Regions from separate parts of the Parageobacillus sp. NEAU-HV-2 genome, predicted to be linked through region 2. Evidence: predicted binding sites of a transcription regulator. Region 2 holds the regulator's gene; each other region holds the start of a gene.
The links. The regulator LexA, encoded in region 2, represses DNA repair genes until DNA is damaged. The targets are predictions, from matches to a motif close to CGAACATATGTTCG.
Positions count from the first base shown of each region.

Region 1: AC1WMD_RS04320 (carbohydrate kinase) is a predicted target of LexA. The motif match lies at 2,512-2,525, and genes of this name have one in related genera.
Region 3: uvrB (excinuclease ABC subunit UvrB) is a predicted target of LexA. The motif match lies at 2,599-2,612, and genes of this name have one in related genera.
Region 4: addB (helicase-exonuclease AddAB subunit AddB) is a predicted target of LexA. The motif match lies at 1,779-1,792, and genes of this name have one in related genera.

Region 1 is NZ_JBXUJJ010000002.1:160,687-164,546, forward strand. Features, by position in the region: gene AC1WMD_RS04305 (dUTP diphosphatase) at 1-2, shown strand, start outside; gene AC1WMD_RS04310 (M42 family metallopeptidase) at 72-1,157, shown strand; gene AC1WMD_RS04315 (class I SAM-dependent methyltransferase) at 1,365-2,147, shown strand; gene AC1WMD_RS04320 (carbohydrate kinase) at 2,544-3,647, shown strand; gene AC1WMD_RS04325 (pseudouridine-5'-phosphate glycosidase) at 3,651-3,860, shown strand, end outside.
Region 2 is NZ_JBXUJJ010000009.1:28,867-32,726, reverse strand. Features, by position in the region: gene tkt (transketolase) at 1-133, opposite strand, end outside; gene AC1WMD_RS14315 (DUF896 domain-containing protein) at 269-499, opposite strand; gene AC1WMD_RS14310 (YneB family resolvase-like protein) at 655-1,314, opposite strand; gene yneA (cell division suppressor protein YneA) at 1,336-1,641, opposite strand; gene lexA (transcriptional repressor LexA) at 1,793-2,416, shown strand; gene glnA (type I glutamate--ammonia ligase) at 2,502-3,836, opposite strand.
Region 3 is NZ_JBXUJJ010000005.1:78,898-82,757, reverse strand. Features, by position in the region: gene uvrA (excinuclease ABC subunit UvrA) at 1-536, opposite strand, end outside; gene uvrB (excinuclease ABC subunit UvrB) at 547-2,526, opposite strand; gene AC1WMD_RS10000 (CsbA family protein) at 2,682-2,903, opposite strand; gene AC1WMD_RS09995 (PDZ domain-containing protein) at 2,920-3,860, opposite strand, start outside.
Region 4 is NZ_JBXUJJ010000001.1:144,856-148,715, forward strand. Features, by position in the region: gene AC1WMD_RS00875 (competence protein ComK) at 1-190, shown strand, start outside; gene AC1WMD_RS00880 (TVP38/TMEM64 family protein) at 363-986, shown strand; gene lepB (signal peptidase I) at 1,001-1,546, shown strand; gene addB (helicase-exonuclease AddAB subunit AddB) at 1,830-3,860, shown strand, end outside.

The DNA.
Region 1 (3,860 bases), on a different contig from region 2:
AACAAATTTTGTACATTATTGGCGGTTTTGGGTATAATAAAGGATGGATAAAAACGGAAAGGAGTTTCATAATGGCGAAATTTGATGAAACGTTGACGATGCTGAAGGATTTAACCGATGCGAGAGGCGTCCCTGGAAATGAACGGGAAGCGCGCGAAGTAATGAGAAAGTACATAACTCCTTACGCCGATGAAGTAACGACAGACGGTCTTGGCAGCTTGATTGCGAAAAAGAAAGGAACAGACGAAGGCCCTAAAATTATGATTGCCGGCCATTTGGATGAAGTCGGCTTTATGGTGACGCAAATCGATGACAAAGGATTTATCCGCTTCCAAACGCTAGGCGGCTGGTGGAGCCAAGTCATGCTAGCGCAGCGTGTCACCATTTTAACGCGTAAAGGAGAAATTACCGGCGTCATCGGTTCGAAACCGCCGCACATTTTGCCGCCGGAAGCGCGCAAAAAGCCAGTCGAAATCAAAGATATGTTCATTGACATTGGCGCGACAAGCCGGGAAGAAGCAATGGAATGGGGCGTGCGCCCGGGTGACTCGATCGTTCCGTATTTTGAATTTACCGTGTTGAATAACGAAAAAATGCTGCTTGCGAAAGCATGGGACAACCGCATCGGCTGCGCGATTGCGATCGAGGTGTTAAAGCAATTAAAAGATGTCGATCACCCGAACGTTGTCTATGGTGTCGGCACGGTTCAAGAAGAAGTCGGTTTGCGCGGAGCGAGAACGGCAGCGCATTTCATCCAGCCGGATATCGCGTTTGCTGTTGATGTCGGCGTTGCCGGCGATACGCCGGGAGTTTCCGAAAAAGAAGCGATGGGCAAGCTTGGCGCTGGGCCGCATATCGTCTTATACGACGCAACAATGGTGTCGCATCGCGGTTTGCGCGAATTTGTCATCGATGTTGCCGAAGAACTCAACATTCCGTATCATTTTGATGCAATGCCAGGTGGCGGCACCGACGCCGGCGCGATTCATTTAACGGCAAGCGGCGTGCCGTCGCTGACGATCGCGATTCCAACGCGCTACATCCATTCGCATGCTGCCATCCTTCACCGCGATGACTATGAAAATACGGTGAAGCTGCTTGTCGAAGTCATCAAGCGCTTAGACGCGGAAAAAGTAAAACAAATTACATTCGATTAATCAGCAAAGAGAAGCCGGCAACAAAGATGTCGGCTTTTCTTTTTTCACCAGACATATGACAATCTGATATAGCGCGTTAGAAAAGAAAAACTTGCAAAATTTTTATTTAACATAAGTAGAAAGAGGTGTGCAATGGAAAGGCTGACAATGTCGGATTGTCGGAGCAGAGAGTGAAGTATTAGCATAATAAAGTTAGGAGGAGAAAACTTGGTTTCTTCAAATGTATGGAATGCTGATGTATATGACGAAAAATTATCATTTGTGTCTGAGTTAGGGAAAAGTTTGGTAGAGATGTTAGGCCCGAAACAAGGAGAAAAAATTCTCGATTTAGGCTGCGGGACAGGGGAGCTTACCAATGAAATTGCAAAGCTAGGAGCTGGAGTTGTCGGGATAGATGCGTCTTCACATATGATTGAAAAAGCTCGTAAAAAATATCCGTATATTTCCTTTCTTGTTGATAGGGGTGAAACGTTTCGAACCCAAGAACACTATGACGCTATTTTCTCTAATGCGGCATTGCATTGGATGAAGCAGGCTGAAAGTGTTGTACAATCGATGGCTCTTGCCTTGCGCGAGGGCGGCCGGTTGGTCGCTGAATTTGGCGGAAAAGGAAACGTGGACGCTATTGTAAAAGCAATAGAAGAAGTTTTGTTAACAAACTATGGCATTGATGCAAAAGAAAAAAATCCGTGGTATTTTCCGAGCATTGGGGAATATAGCAGTTTGCTCGAAAAGTATGGTTTTCGTGTCATGTATGCTAGTCATTTTGATCGCCCTACTCCTTTGCCTGATGGAGATCAAGGATTAGATCACTGGCTCGACGGCTTTGCTGGTGCCTTTTTTGCTGGGTTGGAATCGTCTGAAAAAGACCTGGTTTATCAGCAAATAAAACAACGATTAAAAGCATACTTATGGAAAGATGGCGTATGGATTGCCGATTATAAACGGATTCGAATGATAGCGGTGAAGGAGAAAACGGTTCTGTTTTGAGGCGCAAAAGTCAATTTTACATAAAAAATAGCGTGCAAACTGACAACAGTTTTGACACGCTTTTTTTATATGAAATGTCACTTCAAAATTTCTAATATGTCCTAGCTTTTTTTCTTTTTTCTTATTTTTACAGCAGCTATAACACAAACAAATGCCCCCATAAAACTACAGACAATAGCAGCAATAACGCCATTATCCATCCAGTATCCCCTTCAGTTCAAATATCTGGATAAAACACTAATATGTCTTATTAATAAATTACACAAAGTCAAAGAAAACCCTTTTTACATTACACTTCCCACTATATCAGCGGAAAGCTGTAAAACGGTTTCGGTTGACAATTTTTATACAAATGTTTAATATATAAACAAATGTTTGTTTACTGTGCTGAGGTGCATGCACGTGAATGAGAAAGAAAAACTCATATTAGAATTAATCCGCAAAAACCCATTTATTACACAAAACGAGCTGGCAAAGCAGCTGAAGCTTTCGCGATCGGCAGTGGCGGGCTACATTTCCTCATTAACGAAACAAGGAAAAATTATCGGCCGAGCGTATGTGCTGCCGGAACCGTCAAGAATCGTGTGCATTGGCGGGGTGAACGTTGACCGGAAAGCCCAATGCCTATCGGCGCTTCAGCTAGGCACTTCTAATCCTGTCACGGTAACGCAAACATGTGGCGGAGTAGCGCGCAATATTGCGGAAAACCTTGGGCGGCTTGGCCATTCCGTTTCTCTTTTCACCGTCATAGGAGACGATCAAGAAGGGCAATGGCTTCTTGAGACAACCAGCGCTTACGTTGATATGAGCCAGACGGCAAAGCTGGACAAGGCGAACACGGGTACATACACGGCTGTATTGGATGAAAAAGGCGAAATGGTGATCGCGCTAGCGGATATGGCGATTTATGACCACGTTACTTCGGATTTTATCCAAAAGCGCTGGAGCCATATTTCTTCTGCCTCCATGGTGCTTTTGGATACGAATTTTCCCAGCGAGGTGCTGAAGGTGGTCATTGAACGCTGCCGCCAAGAAAACATTCCCCTCTGCGTTGCACCGGTATCCGCCATCAAGGTCAAAAAACTGCCTTTTGATTTGAATGGCGTCACATGGCTGATTGCCAATCAGGATGAAGCGCTGGCGCTGGCGGGAGTGGAAGATGGGAATGTAGAAGCGGCGTGCGAAAAAATATTAGAGCGCGGCGTTGATCATGTCATTATCACGCAAGGGGAAAAGGGAATTATATTCAAAAACAAAAAAGGGGAGCATGGAGCGCTTCCTGCTCCGAAAATAGAAGTCATCGACGTAACGGGTGCGGGCGATGCGTTTATTTCCGGCTTTTTATACGGCATCCATAACGGGAAACCGCTTGTCACGGCATGCCAGCTGGGAATGTGCTGCTCCATCATTACACTGCAAACGAAAGAAACCGTTTGTTCCAACTTGAATGAACAGCTATTAAAGCAAACATACGCGCAATATTTTTCTCGGGAGGTTTAATTGATGAACCTAAAAGACGTACTTGTTTTCTCGGAAGAAGTCGCAAAAGCAATGAAAGAAAATAAACCGGTCGTGGCTTTGGAATCGACGATCATTTCCCACGGTATGCCGTATCCGCAAAATGTAGAGACGGCAAAGGAAGTGGAGCAGCTCATCCGCGAAAACGGCGCTGTTCCTGCGACGATCGCCATCTTGGATGGAAAGATTAAAATC
Region 2 (3,860 bases):
TCGTCCATAGCGTATACGCCATCGGGGCGGCGCCCATCGGCATTCCCGGATGCCCGGATTTCGCCTTTTCGATCGCGTCGATGGACAAAGTACGGATCGTCGTAATCGCTAGTTCCTCGATCGTATGCGGCATATCTTTCCATCCTTTCATCAACATAGTGTCAATTCTATCATATAGAAAATTGCTCAAGATGTACAATATTATATTGGCCTATAAAACAGAAAAAGAAAGCATCTTTTTACGGCATGCTTTCTTTTTCCAGCAATATTAATTCATCCGCTTTTTTTGGCTTTCCTTTAATTTTTTTGGCGTGACATCATTGCCGTTGGGATCGATGACCGTTACAGAATGTAACATATCCTCCATCGCTTTACGAAACACTTGGATGTATTCGCGGCGAAGCTGCTGCTGTTCCAGCGCTTCATCCGCCGTCAAACCGGCCGTTTTTGCCTTTTTCGCCAATTCATTAATTCGTGCCATTTTTTGTTTCGATAACATGACTGCCTCCACCTATTTTTCCTATTGTTGTTATGATCCCATCTTATAGGACAAAACGAAAAATTGCAAAGGTCCTGCTTTTTCATCCCGCACGCCTGCACTATACGGCAAAATTAGAAAAATGATAGCCACAGCTGCGCCCAGCAACAAAGCAGCTATCTTTCATGTCGCGAAGCATGCGCATCGACATATTCCCGATAGCGGCGGTGAACGGTCGCTTTCGAAACATCGTAGCCAAACCCGCGCAATGTCGCAGCAATTTCCGCAAACGTTAAACCGTTATGGCGTAAGCGGACGATTTCTTCGACCGGGAGCTCTATTCGTTCCCGGCCGGCGTTTTCCCCCATATGTTTTAAATTTCGTTCGGGACGGTAGCCTTGCTCCACCGCCCGCTTCATCCCGCGCTTAATTTTTAAATTATGTATTTTCCGTTGATATTCTTCGACAATGCTAATAATGCTCAGCACCATTTCATCCGCTTCCGACAGCTGCATTTCACCGTTATGGGCGATGGTATATATTTTTGCTCCTTCTTTTTGGATGCAATGAAGCAGGGCAATTCGCGCATGGCCACGCCCCAGCCTAGTTTCATCTTGAACTAAAAGCGCGTCAATCTCTTGTTCTTTTAATGCCGAAAGCAGCTCAAACACGCCGTCTCTGTCCACTTCATAACCGCTCGCCTGCTCCATAATCACTTTCACTACTTCAAAGCCGTGCTTCTTCGCAAGCTGCTCAAGCTCTTCCTTCTGCCGTTCGAGCGACGTTTCCTGCTCTTCTTTTTCGGTGCTGACACGGCAATATATAATCGCTTTCATGCGATACCATCCTCTTTCATGTTATTGGTTGACAGCCAGCTGTCTATCTTCCTTTGATTTTAACACAGGAATGACAATTTTTTCACCGGCAACAATTCGCTGGCCGGATAGGTGGTTAACGTCGACGACCCAGTTGATGAATTCCTCCGTGGAAAGCCGATGCTGATCTTCATATTCTTTCGCTAGCTTCCAAAGCGTATCTCCGGAAACAACGGTGATTTCCATATATTGATCTTTTTTCACCGGTTTGTTTGCGTAAAACAACGCCCCGATCACCATAAACAGCAACGAAGAAAAGATGAGATAATGCACCATCATTCGTTTCATATTCCCCACCTCTTAAGAATGTTTGTTCGGTTTTGTCCTCATTATAATAAAGAACATTTGTTTGTGTCAATACAAATTTCGAACTTATGTTTGTTTTTTTTGCGACTGCATGCTATAATGTAGACAAATGGTATGGTAAGAGGTGTATAGGATGACAAAACTATCAAAGCGGCAGCAGCAAATTTTAGATTTCATTAAAAAAGAGGTAAAAACAAAAGGATATCCTCCTTCAGTCCGGGAAATTGGCGAAGCGGTCGGACTTGCTTCAAGCTCTACCGTGCATGGGCATCTAGCGCGGCTCGAAAGCAAAGGATACATTCGCCGCGACCCAACCAAACCGCGTGCGATTGAAATTTTGGATGCCGATTTTACCGCGTCGCAGGAAAAAGAAGATGTCGTCTCCGTGCCGATGATCGGGAAAGTGACGGCCGGACAGCCAATTACCGCGATTGAAAACATCGAAGATTATTTTCCGCTGCCAAAACGGCTCGTTTCCGAAGAAGATCAAGTTTTTATGCTGGAAGTGATGGGCGACAGCATGATTGAGGCAGGGATTTTGGATGGCGATTACGTGATTGTGCGTCAGCAGTCTTCCGCTGATAATGGGGATATCGTCGTGGCGATGACCGAGGACAATGAGGCCACTGTCAAGCGCTTTTTTAAAGAAAAAGACCATATTCGCCTGCAGCCGGAAAATTCGAATTTAGAGCCGATTATCGTCCGCAATTGCACCATTCTCGGCAAAGTGATCGGCGTCTATCGCATTATCCATTAAAATAGAAAATGAAGCAAGATCGGGAGCTCTTCTTGATCGCATGATAAAAAGGCTGTCTCGTTCGCATGAGACAGCCTTTTTGTTTTTAATAGAGTTCCATATATTGATCGCGTTCCCACTGATGGACCGTGGTGCGGAACATATCCCATTCAATTTCTTTCGCTTCGACGAAATGTTCGAATAAATGTTTTCCGAGCGCTTGTACAATGACTTCATCCGCCTTTAAGTTTTCGAGCGCTTCCGCCAATGTCGCTGGCAAGTCGACAATTCCTTCCTCTAAGCGCTCTTCTTTCGTCATGACATAAATGTTGCGGTCAACCGGAGCCGGTGGAGTCAGCTTGTTTTTGATTCCATCTAATCCCGCCGCTAATAATACAGCCATCGCCAAATACGGATTGGCTGATGGGTCGACGCTGCGCACCTCAATGCGCGTGCTCATGCCGCGGGAAGCTGGGATGCGGATGAGCGGGCTGCGGTTGCGGGCGGACCAGGCTACATAACATGGCGCTTCATAGCCGGGAACGAGACGTTTGTAGGAGTTGACAGTCGGATTCGTTACCGCCGTAAAGTTTGGTGCGTGTTTCAGCACGCCGGCAATAAATTGCAACGCCGTTTCGCTTAATTGCAAATCTGCATTTGGATCAAAAAACGCATTTTCATTATTTCTAAACAATGATAAATTGCAATGCATTCCAGACCCGTTAATGCCGAAGATCGGTTTTGGCATAAATGTGGCGTGAAGGCCATGCTTGCGGGCGATCGTTTTGACGACGAGCTTAAATGTTTGGATGTCGTCGCACGCTTTCACCGCATCTGCGTATTTAAAATCAATTTCATGCTGGCCAGGCGCCACTTCATGATGGGAAGCTTCAATTTCAAATCCCATTTCCTCAAGCTCAAGCACGATATCGCGACGGCAGTTTTCCCCTAAGTCTGTCGGCGCCAAGTCGAAATAGCCACCTTGGTCATTTAATTCCAATGTAGGGTGTCCTTTTTCATCTAATTTAAATAGGAAAAACTCCGGTTCCGCGCCCAAGTTGAACGAAGTAAAGCCGAGCGCTTCCATTTCTTTTAAAATCCGCTTCAAGTTATAGCGCGGACAACCTTCAAACGGCGTGCCGTCCGGATTATAAATGTCGCAAATAAAGCGGGCTACTTTTCCTTTTTCCGCTGTCCATGGGAAAATAACAAACGTATCTAAATCAGGGTATAAATACATATCGGATTCTTCGATGCGGACAAATCCTTCAATCGACGAACCGTCAAACATCATTTTGTTGTCTAATGCTTTCTCTAGCTGGCTGATTGGAATTTCGACGTTTTTAATCGTGCCAAGAATATCGGTAAATTGCAGACGGATATACTTGACGTTTTCTTCTTTGACGATGCGCATGATGTCTTCTCTTGTGTACTTTGCCATTTTGAAACTCCTCCCCGGCTCCCA
Region 3 (3,860 bases), on a different contig from region 2:
ACGCGTACATATCCTTGTTTGCGGATATCTTCCAGCGTTTTGGCGTGCGTCCCTTTCCGTCCGGACACGATCGGAGCGAGAATTTGCATTTTTGTCCGCTCCGGATAGGCAAGAAGGCGGTCGACCATCTGCTCGATCGTCTGCGACGTAATTTCAATACCGTGTTCCGGACAAACCGGGCGGCCGATGCGGGCAAACAACAGCCGCAAATAATCGTAAATTTCCGTCACCGTCCCGACGGTCGAACGCGGATTGCGGCTTGTCGTCTTCTGGTCGATCGAAATCGCCGGCGACAGCCCTTCAATCGCATCGACATCCGGCTTGTCCATTTGCCCTAAAAACTGCCGGGCATACGCCGACAGTGATTCGACATAGCGCCGCTGGCCTTCCGCGTAAATCGTATCGAAGGCAAGCGACGATTTCCCCGAACCGGAAAGCCCCGTTAACACAACGAGCTTATCACGGGGAATTTCGACATCAATATTTTTTAAATTATGTGCTCTTGCTCCTTTGACGATGATTTTATCGGTTGCCATAGACTGATAATCATCCTTCCGCTTTTAACTCGAAAATAATGTCGCGCAGTTGGGCAGCCCGTTCGAAATCCAACACTTTGGCTGCTTCTTTCATTTCTTTTTCCAAATCGGCAATCAGCTTTTCCCGTTCTTTCTTTGTCATCTTGCTGTAAGACGGTTTCGTGTCGTATGTTTCTTTTTCTTCCGCAGCGTACGTCGCGCGGATGACATCGCGAATTTCTTTCTTTACCGTCTGCGGCACGATGCCGTGCTCACGGTTATACGCCTCTTGAATCGCACGGCGCCGTTTTGTTTCATTAATCGCAATTTCCATCGATTTCGTAATCGTATCGGCGTACATAATGACATGGCCATTCGCATTTCTTGCCGCGCGGCCAATCGTTTGGATCAGCGAACGTTCGGAACGCAAAAAGCCTTCTTTATCCGCATCCAAAATGGCGACAAGCGATACTTCCGGAATATCTAGCCCTTCGCGCAGCAAGTTAATCCCAACGAGCACATCATATTTGCCGAGCCGCAAATCGCGAATGATTTCAATGCGCTCGAGCGTTTTAATTTCCGAATGCAAATACGCCACTTTAATGCCGACTTCTTTCAAGTAATCCGTTAAATCTTCAGCCATTTTTTTCGTCAGCGTCGTCACGAGCGTGCGTTCATTGCGCTTGATACGCTCCTGAATTTCCCCAATTAAATCGTCAATTTGCCCTTCAATCGGGCGGACGTCAATCGTCGGATCCAACAGCCCGGTCGGACGAATAATTTGCTCGACAACTTCCGGGCAATGTTCGAGCTCATACGGACCAGGAGTGGCGGAAACATAAATAATTTGATTGATTTTTTGTTCAAACTCCTCAAACGTTAACGGGCGGTTATCGAGCGCAGACGGCAGACGGAAGCCGTGATCGACAAGCACTTGCTTGCGCGCCCGGTCCCCGTTATACATGCCGCGGATTTGCGGCAAGGTCACATGCGACTCATCAATGATAATCAAAAAATCGTCAGGAAAGTAATCGAGCAACGTATACGGCGTCGAACCTGGCGGACGGAGCGCCAAATGGCGGGAGTAGTTTTCAATTCCTGAACAAAAGCCCATTTCCCGCATCATTTCTAAATCATAGCGCGTCCGCTGCTCGAGCCGCTGCGCTTCGAGCAGTTTCCCTTGTTCTCTTAATTCGCGCAGCCGCTCTTCTAACTCTTTTTCAATATTTTCAATGGCAATGCGCATTTTTTCTTCCCGCGTGACGAAGTGGGATGCCGGAAAAATCGCGACATGCTCTCTCTCGGCGAGCACTTCGCCTGTTAGGGCATCCACCTCGCGAATGCGGTCAATTTCATCGCCAAAAAACTCGACACGGATGCAATGCTCGTCCCGTGAAGCTGGGAAAATCTCGACAACATCGCCGCGAACGCGGAACGTTCCGCGCTGAAAGTCAATGTCGTTTCGCTCATATTGGATGTCGACTAGGCGGCGCAGCAAAGCGTTTCGCTCGATTTCCATGCCGACGCGCAGCGATACGACAAGCTCGCGGTATTCTTCCGGCGACCCTAAGCCGTAAATGCATGACACGCTGGCGACAATAATGACGTCGCGCCGCTCAAACAGCGCCGATGTGGCCGAGTGCCGCAATTTATCAATTTCATCATTAATTTTAGCATCCTTTTCAATATACGTATCCGTCTGCGGCACATACGCTTCCGGTTGATAATAGTCATAATAGCTGACAAAATATTCCACAGCGTTGTTTGGGAAAAACTCCTTTAGCTCGCTGTACAGCTGCCCTGCCAGTGTTTTATTATGGGCAATCACAAGCGTCGGCTTGTTTACCTCTTTAATCACGTTCGAAATCGTAAACGTCTTTCCTGTCCCCGTTGCACCTAATAGTGTTTGATGTTTGACGCCGTTGCGAATTCCCTCAACTAATTTGGCAATCGCCTGCGGCTGATCTCCTTGCGGCTTATACGCCGACACTAACTCAAAACGGTCTTCCACCGACTTGACCTCCTGTTTCTTTCATCTTAATTTTTATTGTAACACATTGCTAAAAAAGATGCATAAAAAATGCGAACTTATATTCGTTCCAAAAAAACAAACCGTTTCCAACAGAAAATGGCGAACAGCACTTACGCCATTCGCCATCTCCTCTCTTATTTCTTTAACCGCTTAACCATTTTCTCTGCGTATAAAAAGCCAACTGTCGTCGAAACAATATCGGCTAAAATTTCATGCAGCTCATCCGTATATCCTTTAAAATAGGAGGCAACGAGCAATGCGACGGTCAATAATGTTCCAACATAATGGTTGTACGTCACACGGGTGAATAATAGGACGAGCAAACATGGTACGATTAACGCCACAATAAACCACATATGAAAAACCCCTTATTTAGACGGCTTCCGATGCCCAATTTTCTCGTTCTTTCACAAACAGCAAGCCAAGCTCATGATGTTCATCCTCATATAGCGCTCCTTGGACGAAGCGAACTTCTCCCTCTTCATCGACTACTTCTAATTTACAAAATGCTCGGTTTCGTTGCAACGCTTCGTAAAACTCGGTTTCTGTTTTTACCGGTATTCCGTTTACTTTCACAATCACCTCACCGATTTGCAGCGCCATTTTTTCGGCCTTCGAGTGCGGAAGAATCCCTAAAATGACAAGCCCTTGTTCCCGTTTCGCAAAATAAGGAGGCTGCGAGCGGTCTTGGTGGTGCTGGAAAAACGCCAGCCATTCCCTGCCAAAGAAGGCGAGCGCAACGGCTACAACCGCCAGCGGCACATACCAGTAGCTAACGACGGCCAATGCACTAACAACGACGGCCAAAAGCAGCACTCTCTGCCCGGTTAGGCGCACCGACACATGCGGCAGCATCCCTTGCATGCGTTGGGAAAATCCGAGCAAAAACGGAACAAGCATCAATGAATAAGCATCATCTCCTGCCGGAAACAACGGCCACCAGGAAAGCGGAGACGGAAGCTCTCCCGTCACCGGCAGCAGCACCGGAACAAACCAAAGCCGCTGGGACCAATGTTCGCCAACCGTCAACCCGCGCTTGCTTTTCGACAGCTGCGGCGAAGTTTCCGCCGCGCCGTCGCGTAAAATAAGCCATGCCTCTACCAGCAGCAATAACGCAAGCAAAATCACAAGCGCCGCCATATTTGTCCGGCCTAGCTCCGGAAAAAACCGCTGTAAAGTGGAATGATGGCTAAACAGGCTGATGATGAAGAAGGAAATCCCGATCGTATACGCTGGGGAAAGCAGCCGCATTTGCATCGTCAAGCCAATGATGATCGTCACAAGCGTAATGAGCAAAATCGTGTCACGCGGAA
Region 4 (3,860 bases), on a different contig from region 2:
TGATCAGACGATCGTTTATTTCACAAATGAAAAAAGTGTTTTACTCGATGTTTCCTATCATTCGTTTGTCAATCAACTGTACCGAACCGCCCAGCTTCGAACGAAGCTGTCGGAGCGAATGGAGGCAAGAGAGCGCAAATTGCAATATGTGTTTCGGATGAATCGTTCTAAAGATTGGTTGCAGCAGTAAGTCACTGTCGAAACCAAGGCGAAACGCTATTTCAATGGGATTTTTTCGCAAACGAAGCAGAAAAAAGCAGTGCCACCTATTAAATATTAATAATACTGTAAAGATTAGTTCAAATTCCCCATAGAAGTGTGTAAAATAAATATATAAAAATGCATTTGAATGGGGAGTATACATGGACGTCGAAACATTAAAGCAATGGTTTACTCTCGAAAACGTACTATCGATGTTAGAACAGTACCGCTCGTTCGGAGTGCTTCCAGGGATTGTGGCAACATTATTGGAATCATTTTTTCCCATCTTGCCTATGTTTGTATTTGTGATGGCCAATGCCGCCGCATTTGGTTTATGGAAAGGATTTCTTATTTCTTGGATCGGCGCCTGCCTTGGCTCGATTCTCGTTTTTTGGCTGACGAGGAAAATCGGACAGAAACGTTTTTTTCATTTTGTCAGCCGCCATCGGAAAGTTAGACAGTTTATGCATTGGATTGAAAGACATGGCTTTGGTCCTGTGTTTTTGTTATATTGCTTCCCCTTTACTCCATCAGCGTTGGTAAACATTGTCGCGGGATTGTCACGGATCAGCCGGCAGCAGTTTATTTTAGCGGTGTTATTGGGAAAAATGGTTATGATTTTTACAATTAGTTTTATCGGATATGACATTGTGGCGCTTGTGAAGCAGCCGCTGCGCACAGTCGCGATTGCAGTTGTCGTTATATTGTTATGGTATGCCGGAAAAAGGGTGGAAGCGAGATTTTCGCTTGCCGAGAAACAGCACAATGAGGGAGGCGCAGAATGACAGGTGATGGGAAAATGAAGAAAAACGAAAGACGGTGGCGCAATCTAGCTCTTTTTGTCGGGGTGCTTACGGTGATTTTCATTCGGTTTTTTTGCTTCACCAATTATATGGTGGAAGGAAAATCGATGATGCCAACATTACAGGAAGGAAATTTGCTCATTGTCAATAAGCTGAGTTATCAAATCGGACATATTCATCGGTTTGATGTCATTGTTTTTCATGCCAATAAAAAAGAAGATTACGTCAAACGCGTCATCGGACTTCCCGGCGATCAAATCGAATATAAAAACGATGTCCTCTACATTAACGGAAGAAAAATGAATGAGCCGTATTTACAGCCGTATAAGCAAAAATTGATTGGTGGAAAGCTGACAGGAGATTTTACGTTAGAGGAACTGACAGGAGAAAAAAGGGTGCCGGAAGGATGTATTTTTGTCCTTGGTGACAACCGGCTAAGCAGCTGGGACAGCCGCCATTTTGGGTTCGTGAAAATCAGTCAGGTAGTAGGGAAAGTAGATTTGCGCTACTGGCCTGTGCGGCAGTTCGCAGTCCAATTTTAAAAATGGAAAACATAAAAATCGCCAATGAATAGGCTGATTGTTTGGCAGGTTGTCTCGTCGTGTGTGCCGTTTGCAATATCATTTTCAAAGGTATTCAGCGATGCAAATTGCGCGTGGGATGCCTTTTTTCTTTCGCTGAATGGAAAATAAAATGTGTTGCGATAGCAGTGCTTTCTTTTTACACTGGTTATGTAGGAAGTGGAAAGGAAGCGCACTTTTTTCTTCCAAAATACGAACATATGTGCTAAAATGAAGGAAATAATGGAAAATGAAGGTGATATCCATGTCGCTTCGATTTCTGCTGGGAAGATCAGGAAGCGGAAAAACGGCAACGTGCTTAAATGAAATTCGCCGCAAATTACAAGAAGAGCCGAAAGGGAATCCGATTATTTATCTTGTCCCGGAACAAATGACGTTTCAATCCGAATACGCGTTAATACATACACCTGGGCTTGACGGAATGATCCGTGCGCAAGTATTTAGTTTTACGCGCCTGGCGTGGAGGGTTTTGCAGGAAACGGGTGGAATGAATCGATATCATATTAACGATGTCGGCATGCAGATGATGATCCGCAAAATTGTGGAACATCGCAAGCAGCAACTGCAATTATTTGGGCGCGCGGTGGATAAAACCGGTTTTATTCAGCAGCTTTACGACATGATTACAGAGTGTAAACGGTATTGCCTTACACCGCAGCAGCTCCGCCAACACGCGCAAGAGTTGGAGGAACATCTCAAAAAGCCCGCTGAAAAAGTGCTGGCGGATAAGTTAAACGATATATCGATGATTTATGAGGAACTGGAAAAAAGTTTAGCCAATCACTATATCGATTCGGAAGATTATTTGCGGCTGCTTGCGGAAAAAATTCCGCAATCGCGTTATTTACGCAACGCCGAAATTTATATCGACGGGTTTCATCAATTTACCCCGCAGGAGTATATGGTGCTTGAGCAGCTGCTGATTCATTGCCGGCGCGTCACCGTTTCATTGACGGTGGATGCGCCTTATGATGAAAGGCTGCCAAACGAATTGCATCTGTTTTATTTAACGGCAAAAACATACCATGACATTCGCGAAATCGCGCTGTTAAATGGGATTGCGATCGAAGATCCAGTAGTGCTGGGCGGAAATAGACGCCACCAAGAAGCAGCGCTCGCCCATCTTGAAGCGCATTATCATGATCGTCCTGCCGCTGTCTATTTGGAAAAGAGCGATGCGATTTGCGTGTATGAAGCGGCAAACCGCCGGGCAGAAATCGAGGCGATCGCTCGTGAAATCGTTCATCTTGTCCGCGACAAAGGTTACCGCTATCGTGATATCGCCGTCATCGTCCGCAATACGGAAGCGTATCGCGATTTCATCAAAACGATTTTTTCCGATTTTCATATTCCATATTTCATGGATGAAAAAGAACCTATGCACCATCATCCGCTCATTGAATTGTTGCGGGCGAGCATGGAAATTATGACGTCGCGATGGCGTTATGAAGCCGTGTTTCGCGCGATTAAGACCGATTTGCTGTTTCCGGTCGGCGAAGATGTAGCCGCGCTACGCGAAGCGATGGACAAGCTGGAAAATTACGTGCTCGCGTACGGCGTGAAAGGAGATAAATGGACGAACGGCGAACGTTGGACATACCGCCGCTATCAGGCGTTGGAAGGGTTGGCGATTCCGCAGACGGACGAAGAGAAGCAATATGAAGAAATGCTGAATCAATGGCGCGAAATGGTGACTACTCCACTTCTTCGGCTCGAGCGCCGCATGCGTCGAGCAAAAGACGGACGGGGTCTTTGCGAAGCGATTTATCTATTTTTAGAAGAATTGCAAATTCCTAAAAAGCTAGAGAACATGAGCAATGAAGCACAAGAGCAGGGAAAGCTTGTTGAGGCCAGACATCATGAACAAGTATGGAATGCGGTCATCGACTTGCTCAACCAGTATGCGGAAATGCTCGGAAATGAAACATTGCCTGTTACGGAGTTTGCAAAAATTATTGAAACGGGGCTCGACCGTCTTGAATTTGCGCTTGTCCCGCCGGCAATGGATCAAGTGATTATCGCGCAGCTAGACCGTTCGCGCCTCATCGATATAAAATGCGCATTTGTGATCGGAGTCAATGACGGGGTGATTCCGGCCAAAGCAAAAGAAGACGGGTTAATCGCCGAGGCGGAGCGGCAGCTATTGCATGAATTAGGTGCGCGAGTAGCTCCGGGGGGAAGAGAGCAATTATTTTATGAACCTTTTTTCATCTATTTAGCGTTAACGTGTCCAAGTGAACGTCTATATGTCACTTATCCGCTTGCCAATGAAGAA